2 regions of the Candidatus Aalborgicola defluviihabitans genome follow, and region 2 is predicted to be linked to the other one. Evidence: riboswitches for the same ligand, from Rfam matches in the RefSeq annotation. Region 2 holds a riboswitch; the other holds the start of a gene.
What was found. A riboswitch is a leader RNA that binds a small molecule or an ion and turns the genes downstream of it on or off. The one in region 2 is predicted to bind S-adenosylhomocysteine.
Positions count from the first base shown of each region.

Region 1 (6,048 bases), on a different contig from region 2:
CGAAGAAGGGCAGGCCGGTGTACATCAGGTTGACGCTGCCATCGGTGATGGTGTCGCCCAACTGCACGCCGCCGTGGGTGGTAAAGCCCACGATGTCGCCCGCGTAGGCTTCTTCTACCGCCTCGCGGCGCTGGCTCATGAAAGTGACCACGCTGGTGGGGCGCAGCTCCTTGGCGGTGCGCATCACTTTGAGCTTCATGCCCGGCGTGTACTTGCCGCTGGCCATGCGCACAAAGGCGATGCGGTCGCGGTGGTTGGCGTCCATATTGGCCTGCACCTTGAAGACCACGCCGCTGAAGGCTTCATCCTCAGGCTGCACTTCCCGAATGACGGGCTGCTTGTTGACCACAAACGAACTGGTGCGCGGGCCGGGTGAGGGCGCCAGGTCAATCAGGGCGTCCAGCACTTCCATGACACCAAAGTTGTTGACACCCGAGCCAAAGAAAACAGGGGTTTGTTTGCCTGCCAGAAAGGCTTCGCGGTCGAATGTGGGTGAAGCGCCAGTGGCCAGCTCCATGCTTTCCAGTGCGGTGTCCCACTCGTGGCCAAAGCGCTTTTGCAAGGCTTCGGCATTGGAGAGTGGCATGGCGTCAAAATCTTGCGGGCGGCGCTCGCTGCCACTTTCAAACACGGTCATGGTTTGGGTGCGCAAGTTGATGATGCCGCCAAACAGTTTGCCCTGGCCCACCGGCCAGGTCATGGGTACGCAGGGCATGCCCAGTTCGCGCTCCACCTCGTCCAGAATGTCCAGCGGGTCGCGAACTTCGCGGTCCATCTTGTTCACAAAGGTGATGATGGGTGTATCGCGCTGTCGGCACACTTCAATCAGACGGCGCGTTTGGGCTTCCACACCGTTGGCTGCGTCAATCACCATCAGCGCCGAATCCACGGCGGTGAGCACACGGTAGGTGTCTTCACTGAAGTCTTTGTGGCCGGGTGTGTCCAGCAGGTTCACCACGTGGTCGCGGTAGGCCATTTGCATCACGCTGGAGGCCACCGAAATGCCGCGCTGCTTTTCGATTTCCATCCAGTCAGAGGTGGCGTGGCGGCTGGCCTTGCGCCCTTTGACCGCACCGGCGATCTGGATCGCACCTGAGAACAGCAACAACTTTTCGGTCAGCGTGGTTTTGCCGGCGTCGGGGTGGGAAATGATGGCAAAGGTGCGCCGGCGGCGGGTTTCGGAGAGAAAGGACACAGGAATTCCAGAAGGTGGGTCGGGGGCGCGGCGTCCGCGGGCGTATGCCCGAAAGCGACCGATTTTAGCGGAGGCTCTGTCAGTCGGTCTCTTGGCTGACGTCGAAACGCGCTGCACCGCATTGGGAGGCCGCTGCATGTCAGCGCACTCCTTCGTATAATGGCGGTTTCCGAGGAGCGTTGCAGCTCGACTCCTTCCCAATGTATGGCAAGGAGCACGAGTGAGGCTCGGAACACGTTTTCCTTGACGGGGCAACGTCAGTCAACCGCGCTCACCCACTGGTCTGTGTGGTGAGCCTTCTTTTGGTTTGTCCGCATGGCTCAGTGGCTTAACGAGTTACTTTTGGAGCAAACCATGAGCGTGATTAAACCGACCAAGACCGAAGACTACAAAATTGCCGACCTGAGCCTAGCGCCCTGGGGCCGTAAAGAGCTGACCATTGCCGAGACCGAAATGCCCGGTCTCATGTCCATCCGCCAAGAGTTCGCGAAGAGTCAGCCCCTGAAGGGCGCGCGCATTACCGGTTCACTGCACATGACCATTCAGACCGGCGTGCTGGTCGAGACCCTGCAAGCGCTGGGTGCCCAAGTGCGTTGGGCTTCGTGCAACATCTTTTCCACCCAAGACCATGCCGCTGCCGCACTGGTGGCGCAAGGAACGCCTGTGTTTGCCCACAAAGGCGAAACGCTGGAAGAATACTGGGACTTTACCCACCGCATTTTTGAATTCAGCGGCAAGAAGGGCACTGCAGCTGAAGGCCCCAACATGATTCTGGACGACGGCGGCGATGCCACGCTCTTGATGCATCTGGGCGCCCGTGCCGAGAAAGACATCAAGGTCTTGGCCAAGCCCGGCAGCGAAGAAGAAATCTGCCTGTTCAAGGCCATCAAGGCCAAACTCAAGGTCGACCCCACCTGGTACAGCCGCCGTCTTAAAAACATCATCGGCGTGACCGAAGAAACCACCACCGGCGTGATGCGCCTGGAAGAAATGTCGGTCAAGGGCACGCTGGCCCTGCGCGCCATCAACGTCAACGACTCAGTGACCAAGAGCAAGTTTGACAACCTGTATGGTTGCCGCGAATCGTTGGTGGACGCCATTAAGCGCGCTACCGACGTGATGATTGCCGGCAAGGTGGCCTTGGTGGCTGGCTACGGCGATGTGGGCAAGGGTTCTGCCCAGGCCCTGCGCGCACTCTCCGCCCAGGTGTGGGTGACCGAGATCGACCCCATCAACGCCCTGCAAGCCGCGATGGAAGGCTACAAGGTCGTGACCATGGAATACGCCGCCGACAAGGCCGACATTTTTGTGACCTGCACCGGCAACAAGAACGTCATCACCTACAAGCACATGGCGGCCATGAAGGACCAGGCCATCGTCAGCAACATCGGCCACTTCGACAACGAAATCGACGTTGCTTCGCTGGAGAAGCTGCAGTGGGACGAGATCAAGCCCCAGGTGGACCATGTGATTTTCCCGGCCACCAAGGGCAAGAACGCCAAGCCCGAAAAGCGCATCATCCTGCTGGCCAAGGGCCGCCTGGTGAACCTGGGTTGCGGCACCGGCCACCCCAGCTTCGTCATGTCGTCCAGCTTTGCCAACCAGACCATTGCGCAGATCGAGCTGTTCACCAAGCCCAAGGAATACAAGTCCGGCAAGGTCTATGTATTGCCTAAGCACCTGGACGAAAAGGTGGCACGTTTGCACCTGGCCAAGGTGGGTGCCATGTTGTCGGAGTTGAGCGATGAGCAAGCCGCCTACCTTGGCGTCAGCAAGTCCGGCCCGTACAAAAAAGACACTTACAGATATTGAACACCCCCGAAGCGCCTGCGGCGCCTCCCCCTCAAGGGGGCGACACCAGCCGCCCGGCAAAGCCGGTTCGACGGTGTCCCTAAAGGGGGCTGGTGCACTGTAGTTAACCAAAGGAAAACATGCGGATTGACCAATTGCTGGTGCAGCGGGGTTTGGCGAGCACCCGCTCGCAGGCCCAGCGCCTGATTGCCGACGGCGTTCAGTGGAAGAAGGGGGACGAGTGGAAGACCGTGGCCAAGAATGGCGACGAGGTTCCCGAAGACGCCCCCATTCAACTGCTGGACGATTCCGAGGCCCGCTATGTTTCGCGTGGTGGCCTGAAGCTGGAGGCTGCACTCAAGGCGGTGGGTTTGTCGGTGCAGGGGCTGGACTGTCTGGACGTCGGCCAAAGCACCGGTGGTTTTACCGATTGCCTGTTGCAACATGGTGCCCGCATGGTCGTAGGCGTGGATGTTGGGTCTGCCCAATTGCACCCAACCATCCGCGGGGACGGACGCGTTCTGTGCGTGGAAGGTGTTAACGCACGGTCGCTGGATGCTAGTGATTTGATAGCTGGTTGCGTCAATTACACGGGGGCTGGCGGCCTATTTGACCCTGAAATTCATGGCGAAGAGCCGTTTGTGCCGGAGTTTGACGTGGTGGTAGGCGATTTGTCTTTCATTTCGCAAACGCTGGTGTTGCCGGCGGTTGTGCCGTTTCTCAAACGCGGCGGCACGCTGCTAACGCTGGTCAAGCCGCAGTTTGAACTGCAGCCCGGCCAGGTGGGCAAAGGGGGCATCGTGAAGGATGCGTCTTACTACCCGCAGATTGAACAGCGTCTGCGTGAATGCTGTGCCGAACTGGGCCTGGCCGTGACTGCCTGGCTGGATTCACCGATTGAAGGCGGCGACGGCAACCGCGAATTTTTCATTTGTGCGAGAAAAACAGTATGAATGCAACATCCCGCATCCCCGTGAGCGTGGAATTTTTCCCGCCCAAGACACCCGAAGGGGTTGAGAAGCTGCGCGTGGTACGGCAAAAGCTGTACACGCTGAAACCCGAGTTTTGCTCGGTGACCTTTGGCGCCGGCGGATCCACCCAAGAGGGTACTTTCAAAGCCGTTTCCGAAATATTGGCCGAGGGGGTGAGCGCGGCCTCGCACTTTTCGTGCATTGGCGCCACGCGCGAAACCGTGCGCGTACAACTGGCCACGCTCAAGTCCATGGGTGTCAAACGCCTGGTGGCCTTGCGCGGTGATATGCCCAGCGGCTACGGTGCCGGTGGCGAGTTCCACTACGCCAGTGATCTGGTCGCCTTTATTCGGCAGGAAACGGGCAATGATTTCCATATTGAAGTGGCGGCCTACCCTGAGGTGCATCCCCAGGCCAAGTCACCCGACCGCGACCTGCAGGCTTTTGCCGCCAAGGTAAATGCGGGTGCCAACTCGGCCATCACCCAGTATTTCTACAACCCGGATGCCTACTTCCGCTTTGTGGACGATGTGGCAGCCCTTGGGTGTGCATGTGCCGGTGGTGCCGGGCATCATGCCCATCACCAGTTCCACCCAGCTGATGCGCTTCTCGGATGCCTGCGGCGCCGAGATCCCGCGCTGGATTCGCCTGCGTCTGCAAAGCTTTGGTGACGACACCGCCTCCATCAAGGCGTTTGGTCTGGACGTGGTAACCAGTCTGTGCGAGCAGTTGCGTGCCGGTGGCGCACCAGGCTTGCACTTCTACACCATGAACCAGAGCGTGGCCACTGTGGCGCTGTGCGAGCGGCTGGAATTGGGCTGATCAGTTGAGGACAGAGCTAAAGGTCTGTCCCGCAAGATCTCAAATGTCCATTGCTGGGCGGTGCTCGTCCGGGCCCACAAACTTCCAGGTCCCGACAAAGCAGGCTGAAAGCCAGGCCAAGGCTCCCACCAGCCCAATGGCCAGCCAGGGGCTGAACCATTCGCTGTTGAAGGCGCCAAACATGGTCGCACGCAGGGCCTTGATGACGTAGGTAAACGGCAGCCAGGGGCTGAGTGTCTGGTAAATGCCCCCACTCAACTCCACCGGTAACACGCCGCCTGCAGATGACAGTTGCAGGATCAGCAAGATCAGGGCCGCAGCCTTACCGGCATCGCCAAAGGCGCGGGTCAGTGCCACGATGATCAGCAGGAAGCTGAACGCTGAAATCAGCAGCGTAAACATGAACTGCGGCAGGTGGGCGATGTGCAGGTTCAGCAGGAACAGCGTCATCAGCAAGATGACCACCGACTGTGCAGCCACAATGCCCGTCAGAACGCCCAGTTTGCCCATCAGCCGCGCCGGGCGTGAGGCCGGCTGTGCAGCCAGCGGCAGGCGTCGCAGGTGAAACAAAAATGCCGACATCACCGCCCCCATCCACAGCGAAGTCGCCAAAAAATTGGGGGCAAACCCAGCACCATTGTTGGGAACAGGGGCGACGATTTCTATTGCCGGTTCCACCGAATCTGCCAGACCGCGTGCACTGCCGTCGGGGGCGCTGATGTCGCCGGGCAAGGATTGGTTGAGCATATCCAGTCCGGCGCTGAGTTCGCGCGAGCCCGCTTTGAGTTGGGTCAGGCCATCGCGCAAATCCTGTGCACCTTTGGCCAGGTTCTGCCCTCCGTGGGTCAGTTCGTCCAGTTTGGCGTCTGCTGGCACTTTGCTGGCCGCCGTGTGAATGCCGCCGCCCAAAGCGGCCATGCCGTCGGCAAGTTTGTCGACACCCGTGCTGAGCTTTTGCGTGCCATCGGCTAACTGGGTCTGACCGTTGCGTGCGCTTTGCAGGCCAGTGCCCAGTTGGGTGGCGCCATTGGCCAGCTGGCCAGCGCCTGCGGAAATTTTTCCACCCACAAGGGGTATGCCTTTGGTTTCATCGCGCAGCTGTTCGGCGCCGTCGGCCAGTTTCTGTGCGCCGCCTTGTAATTCTTGCAGGCCCTGGCCCAGGGCAGCGTGCCCGGTGACCAACGCTGCAGCGCCCGATTTCAGTGCCGCAAGATCCTGCGCTGCGGGACGTTGTTGGTCCATGGTGTGCAGGCCTGCGCCCAATTGTTT
Region 1 is NZ_JADJKN010000024.1:287,542-293,589, forward strand. Features, by position in the region: gene IPI80_RS20165 (peptide chain release factor 3) at 1-1,195, opposite strand, end outside; S-adenosyl-L-homocysteine riboswitch at 1,361-1,475, shown strand; gene ahcY (adenosylhomocysteinase) at 1,550-3,007, shown strand; gene IPI80_RS20175 (TlyA family RNA methyltransferase) at 3,127-3,939, shown strand; partial or broken gene metF (methylenetetrahydrofolate reductase [NAD(P)H]) at 3,936-4,779, shown strand; gene IPI80_RS20185 (YhgE/Pip family protein) at 4,819-6,048, opposite strand, start outside.
Region 1: another riboswitch for S-adenosylhomocysteine. It lies ahead of ahcY (adenosylhomocysteinase); the one in region 2 lies ahead of metH (methionine synthase).

Region 2 (6,048 bases):
TTGCCGCTGTGGTCCATCAGCGCCGGAATTTTGGAGTTGGGGTTGGCTTGCACAAACCCACTGCCGAACTGGTCACCATCGTGGATCCGGATAAGCCAGGCGTCGTATTCGGCACCCCGGTGGCCGGCGGCCAGCAGTTCCTCGAGCATCACCGTGACCTTGACGCCATTGGGCGTTGCCAGTGAGTACAACTGCAGTGGGTGGCGCCCCACAGGTAAATCTTGGTTGTGCGTGGGACCCGCGATAGGTCTGTTGATGCTGGCGAACTTGCCGCCGCTTTCCTGGTCCCAGGTCCAGACTTTGGGTGATGTGTATTCGGAGGTGTTGCTCATGAGGATCGTCAAATAGCCAAACCGCAATTATTGCGTGGCGTGTGAAATCAGTAGCGTGTCAGGGGGATTGGAGGTCTTTCTCGGGCTGCCCCACAAAAGGTTTAAATATGCATTTCGCCATTGCACGCCGATACATTTTGCGTTTTGCATGTTCAGGTACTGCAAGAGTACGAGACCGAGCTGAAAGAGGGCGACGGCCATAAAGGTCCATCGGCTTTGATTGGTCTTGTCGGTAAGAAACGCTGGGGCGGCACGCGTGGGCGCTAGGTTGGACGGAACATGTGAAAAAGCTGCTCGCGCCCGACGGTGAAATAGTCCGCCGGACCACCTGCCCGAAGCACAATTTCGGCGCCCGCAGTGTCAAACACCCCGTCTTTGAGCAAACGCTGCGCAATGTGCACAGCAACTACCTCACCCAACACGAGCCACGAAGGAACCTTCTCGCCACTGGCACCCTGCAATTGCAGTACTTGCGTACACCTGCACTCAAAGGTAACGGGGCTTTCCAAAACGCGCGGTACTGTAACGACCTGCGACGTTAACGGTGTGAGGCCGGCCAACTCAAACTCGTTGACCTCCGGACCCACTGCGGCACAGGTCTGGTTCATCGCCTCGGCCAAGGGACGCGTCACCAAGTTCCAAACAAACTCGCCAGTCTCTTCGATGTTGCGAACGGTATCTTTGTACCCAATGCTGGAAAACCCAATGATGGGCGGTGTGTAGTTGAAAGCATTGAAAAAACTGTAGGGGGCGAGGTTCAAATGGCCTGATGCATTGCGTGTCGAAATCCAGCCAATGGGCCTGGGCCCCACGATGGCGTTGAACGGGTCGTGTTTTAGCCCATGGCCTCGTTCGGGCACGTAGGAATGAGTGGATTCATGCATCTTTTCGTTCGCGCTCTTGTTAGCGGCATTTTGTGTCAATTCGCTCTGGTGGCCTGTAACTCTACGGCGCCAATAGCCTTTAGGCCCGTGGCAGTACCAACCGGTCAATTTCCATCTGCATGGCCTTGGCCAGCTTGGCGTAGAGCCGTAGCTTGCGGGCGTTGTCGCGCAGCCGCTCGGCCAGGCGGGCAGCAATGGCCAGCAGCAGTTTGGAGCCGATGCGGGGTTCTTCGTTAATCAAGGCCTCAAGGGCGTCGCGGGTGAGGATGGCGCACAGCGAATCTGCGCTGGTGGTGCAGGAGGCGGAGCGGGGCTCCCGGTCCACCAGCCCCACCTCGCCCACCAAGCTGCCGGGGCCCAGCACGCGGATGGTGACTGGCTCGGTGCGGCTCACGGTGACGCTTTCCACCACTACTTCGCCTTCGAGTAGCAGGGCCATAAAGCCTTCGTCGGCGGCGTCCCCTTCGCGGATGAAGGTGGTGTCGGTGGGAATGTAGCGCGGCGTCATGTAGCCCACCACCACACGGGCCTCGTCCAGGCTCAGGTGTATGAGCGCGCTGGGCGCGGTCAGCAGCTCGGCCGCGGTCTCAAATGCGCCGGTCGGTTGCGTGTCAGGTGAATGGTCGTCTGAGCTCATGAACAGTGTGCCCACGGTGAAGGCGGCGGAAATGCGACGGATAGGCGCCGCCGCAGGGATTAGGGGCGATGGTAAACCACCCCGGCAAGGCAGGACATAGGTTCTCCCGTAAAATGGGGGCATCCAAGGAGCGTTGCAGCGGAGCCATCAGTGCTACCGTCAGGCTTGGATGTCCCAACGACGCTCACCTGGCTGCTGTTTATACAGGTGAGTTGTATGTCCTCTTCCCCCGCTGATTCTGTTGCTGTTGCCCCCATGATGCTGTCCGGCCTGGAGCCAGTTACCGTAAACGCCCAGTCGCTGTTTGTCAATATTGGCGAGCGCACCAACGTCACCGGTTCCAAGGCCTTCGCCCGCATGATTTTGAATGGAGACTTCGACCAGGCACTATCCGTGGCGCGCCAGCAGGTGGAAAACGGCGCGCAAATCATCGATATCAACATGGACGAGGCCATGCTCGACAGCCAGGCTGCCATGGTGCGTTTTTTGAACCTGATCGCCTCTGAGCCCGATATCTCGAGTGTGCCGGTGATGATTGATTCTAGCAAATGGAGCGTCATTGAGGCCGGCCTGCGCTGCGTGCAGGGCAAAGGCATTGTCAACTCCATCAGCATGAAGGAAGGCGTTGAAGCCTTCAAGCAGCAGGCCAAGCTGGTGCGCCGCTACGGTGCCGCCGCCGTGGTGATGGCGTTTGACGAGCAGGGTCAGGCTGATACCTACCAGCGCAAGATCGAGATCTGCGAGCGTGCCTACCGCATCCTGGTGGACGAGGTGGACTTTCCGCCTGAAGACATCATCTTCGACCCCAACATCTTCGCCATTGCCACCGGCATCGAAGAGCACAACAACTACGCGGTGGACTTCATCAACGCCACGCGCTGGATCAAGCAAAACCTGCCCGGCGCCAAGGTGAGCGGGGGTGTGTCCAACGTGAGCTTTTCATTTCGGGGCAATGACCCGGTGCGCGAGGCCATTCACACTGTGTTTTTGTACCACGCCATTGCGGCGGGCATGGACATGGGCATCGTCAACGCCGGCATGGTGGGCGTTTATGACGACCTGGAGCCGGTGCTGCGGGAGCGGGTGGAAGACGTCGTGCTCAATCGCCGACCCGACGCCGGCGAGCGCCTGGTTGAGATTGCTGAGACCGCCAAGAGCGGCGCCAAGGACGAGAGCAAAAAGCTGGAATGGCGTGGCACGCCGGAGCACCCGGCAACGGTCGGCCAGCGCCTCTCGCACGCCATGGTGCATGGCATTACCGACTTCATCGTGCAAGACACCGAAGAAGCCTACCAGGCGGTGTTGGCCCAGGGTGGCCGCCCGCTGCATGTGATTGAAGGCCCTCTGATGGTTGGCATGAACATCGTGGGTGACCTGTTTGGTCAGGGCAAGATGTTCCTGCCCCAGGTGGTCAAGAGCGCGCGGGTGATGAAGTCTGCCGTGGCCCATTTGATTCCGTATATTGAAGAAGAAAAACGCCAGGACGAAGCGGCTGGGCGCGACGTCAAAACCAAGGGCAAGATCGTGATTGCCACCGTCAAAGGTGACGTGCACGACATCGGCAAGAACATTGTCACCGTGGTCTTGCAGTGCAACAACTTTGAAGTGATCAACATGGGCGTCATGGTGCCCTGCCACGAGATTCTGGCGCGCGCCAAGGTCGAAGGCGCGGACATCGTGGGCCTGTCAGGCCTGATCACCCCCAGCCTGGAAGAAATGCAGTACGTGGCCGGTGAGATGCAGAAGGACGACTACTTTCGCATCAAGAAAATCCCGCTGCTCATCGGTGGCGCAACCTGTAGCCGGGTGCACACCGCCGTGCGCATTGCTCCGCATTACGACGGCCCAGTTGCCTATGTGCCCGATGCCTCGCGCAGCGTGGGCGTGGCGCAAAGCCTGCTGGGCGACGGTGCTGCCAGTTTCCTCGCGGAACTGAGCGCCGACTACGCCAAGGTGCGCCACCAGCACGCCAACAAGAAGCAAACGCCGCTGTGGCCGCTGGCCAAAGCCCGGGCCAACAAGACGCCTGTGGAGTGGGCGGGCTACCAGCCACCGCAACCCAAATTCATTGGCCGGCGCGTGTTTAAAAACTTTGATCTGGGCGAGCTGGTGCCATTCATCGACTGGGGTCCGTTCTTTCAGACCTGGGACTTGGCCGGGCCGTACCCCGCCATTCTGAAAGACGCCGTGGTGGGCGAAGAAGCCACACGTGTTTTTGTCGACGGGCAGGCATTGCTCAAGAAAATAGTGGATGGCCGCTGGCTCACCGCCAATGGCGTGATAGCCCTGTACCCCGCCAACAGCGTGGACGATGATGACATTGCTTTTTACACCGACGAGACCCGCACCGAGCGGGCCCTGACCTGGTACGGCCTGCGCCAGCAGACCGAAAAGCAGGTGGTCGATGGAATCCAGATGCCCAGCCGCTGTCTGGCCGATTTTGTGGCGCCCAAGGGCCCGGACTATGCCGGCCTGTTTGCCGTGACCGCCGGCATTGGCGCCGACAAGCATGCCCAGGCCTTCGAGGCCGTGCACGACGACTACTCCGCCATCCTGCTCAAGTCCTTGGCTGACCGCCTGGCCGAGGCTTTTGCGGAACTGATGCACAAGAAGGTGCGAACCGACCTGTGGGGCTATGCGGTGCAAGAAGACCTGGGCCACGACGCGCTGATTGCCGAACAATACCGTGGCATTCGCCCTGCACCGGGCTACCCTGCCTGCCCGGACCACAGTGTCAAGAAAGAGATGTTTGCCCTGCTGCAGTGCGACGAAGTGGGCATGACCGTCACCGAGAGCCTGGCCATGACGCCGGCCTCCAGCGTCAGCGGCTTCTACATTGCCCACCCGGACAGTACCTATTTCAGCGTGGGCCGCGTGGGAGACGACCAGGTGCAGAACCTGGCTCAGCGACGCAATATGAATTTGCCCGACCTGAAGCGCCTGTTGGCACCGAATCTGTAACTAGAGGAAAACTGTACCTATGTCGAACGAACTGACCCCACCCGTATCCCCGACTCCAAACACCTCCAGCCGCTGGCTGTGGGCCGCTGTTGGCGCACTGGGTGCTGCCACGCTGGCCATGGGCGTGGCGCTGGTGCAAATGCGCTCCGCTCCCGTGGCGCCTGCCGCTCAGCCAGAAGCTGTGGTTGTCAGCCCTGCACCGGTCGCTAGCACCGCACAGCTTGCAACCAGCGAACCGGTTTTCGCTGTACCCAGCGTTTTGGAAGAAAAACCAGAACCAGCCCTCGTCAAACCTGCGCAGACAACTACTAAAAAGGTAGCAAAACGCGCACCCGCTGCACCCCCATCGCCAGTGGCCACGCCGGCACCAGAGTTGCCAATGGCGACCCAGACACCACCACCGCCTCCCGTTGCGGTGTGTGCCCATTGCGGCACGGTGGTGGCCGTTACGCCAGTTGAGCGTGAGGGCGCTGGCAGTGGTGCCGGTGCGGTCGCTGGCGCGGTATTGGGCGGTCTTCTGGGTAACCAGGTAGGCGGTGGCACTGGCAAAACCCTCGCTACGGTGGCCGGCGCAGTCGGCGGTGGTTTGGCTGGCAATAGCGTCGAAAAGAAGATGAAGAAAGTTACGGTTTACCTGGTGGACGTGCGCATGGACAATGGCGCTGGTGTGCGGGTCGAAACCCAATCCGTGGTGTCGGTAGGGCAGCATGTCAACATCCATGATGGCGTTCTGAGCCAGTAATGTGCTAACCGCCCGACGCCGGCAAGACGTTGGGCTACCGCGCACCCCACCGGGTGTTTTACAACCTACCCGTTCGACCTCCTACACTGCATGCCGTTGCACTTTGTACAGGAAGCTGTGGACTAAAATGTGCACTAGCCCTCGTGGAATATACGTATACAGCTATTTAATTTATAGCGATTCTTCGTTTTGTGGAAAACTTCTGGGCCATAGCCAACGCTCCAATTCCCAGGAGACTGAGGCACAGCAGCGCCGTCAGACCCAGGGTGTAGCCATTCTGCGGACTCCATAGCAAGCCCAGACCCAACGGAGCCGCTGCGCGGGCCAAAGCCAGCGGAATACCCAAAGCACCATTGAGCGTGGCGACATGCTCTCGGTTCACATATTCGGCAATGACAGTGCCATTGACGATGGTCAGCATGCCGTTGCCCATGCCCCATACCGCCACAAACGCCAAGACCAGGGCAAAGTGCGCCCCGGCGGTGGAGGGTG
Region 2 is NZ_JADJKN010000023.1:236,047-242,094, forward strand. Features, by position in the region: gene yghU (glutathione-dependent disulfide-bond oxidoreductase) at 1-332, opposite strand, end outside; gene IPI80_RS17010 (flavin reductase family protein) at 596-1,216, opposite strand; gene IPI80_RS17015 (cyclic nucleotide-binding domain-containing protein) at 1,296-1,868, opposite strand; S-adenosyl-L-homocysteine riboswitch at 1,973-2,046, shown strand; gene metH (methionine synthase) at 2,070-4,814, shown strand; gene IPI80_RS17025 (glycine zipper 2TM domain-containing protein) at 4,834-5,556, shown strand; gene IPI80_RS17030 (MFS transporter) at 5,723-6,048, opposite strand, start outside.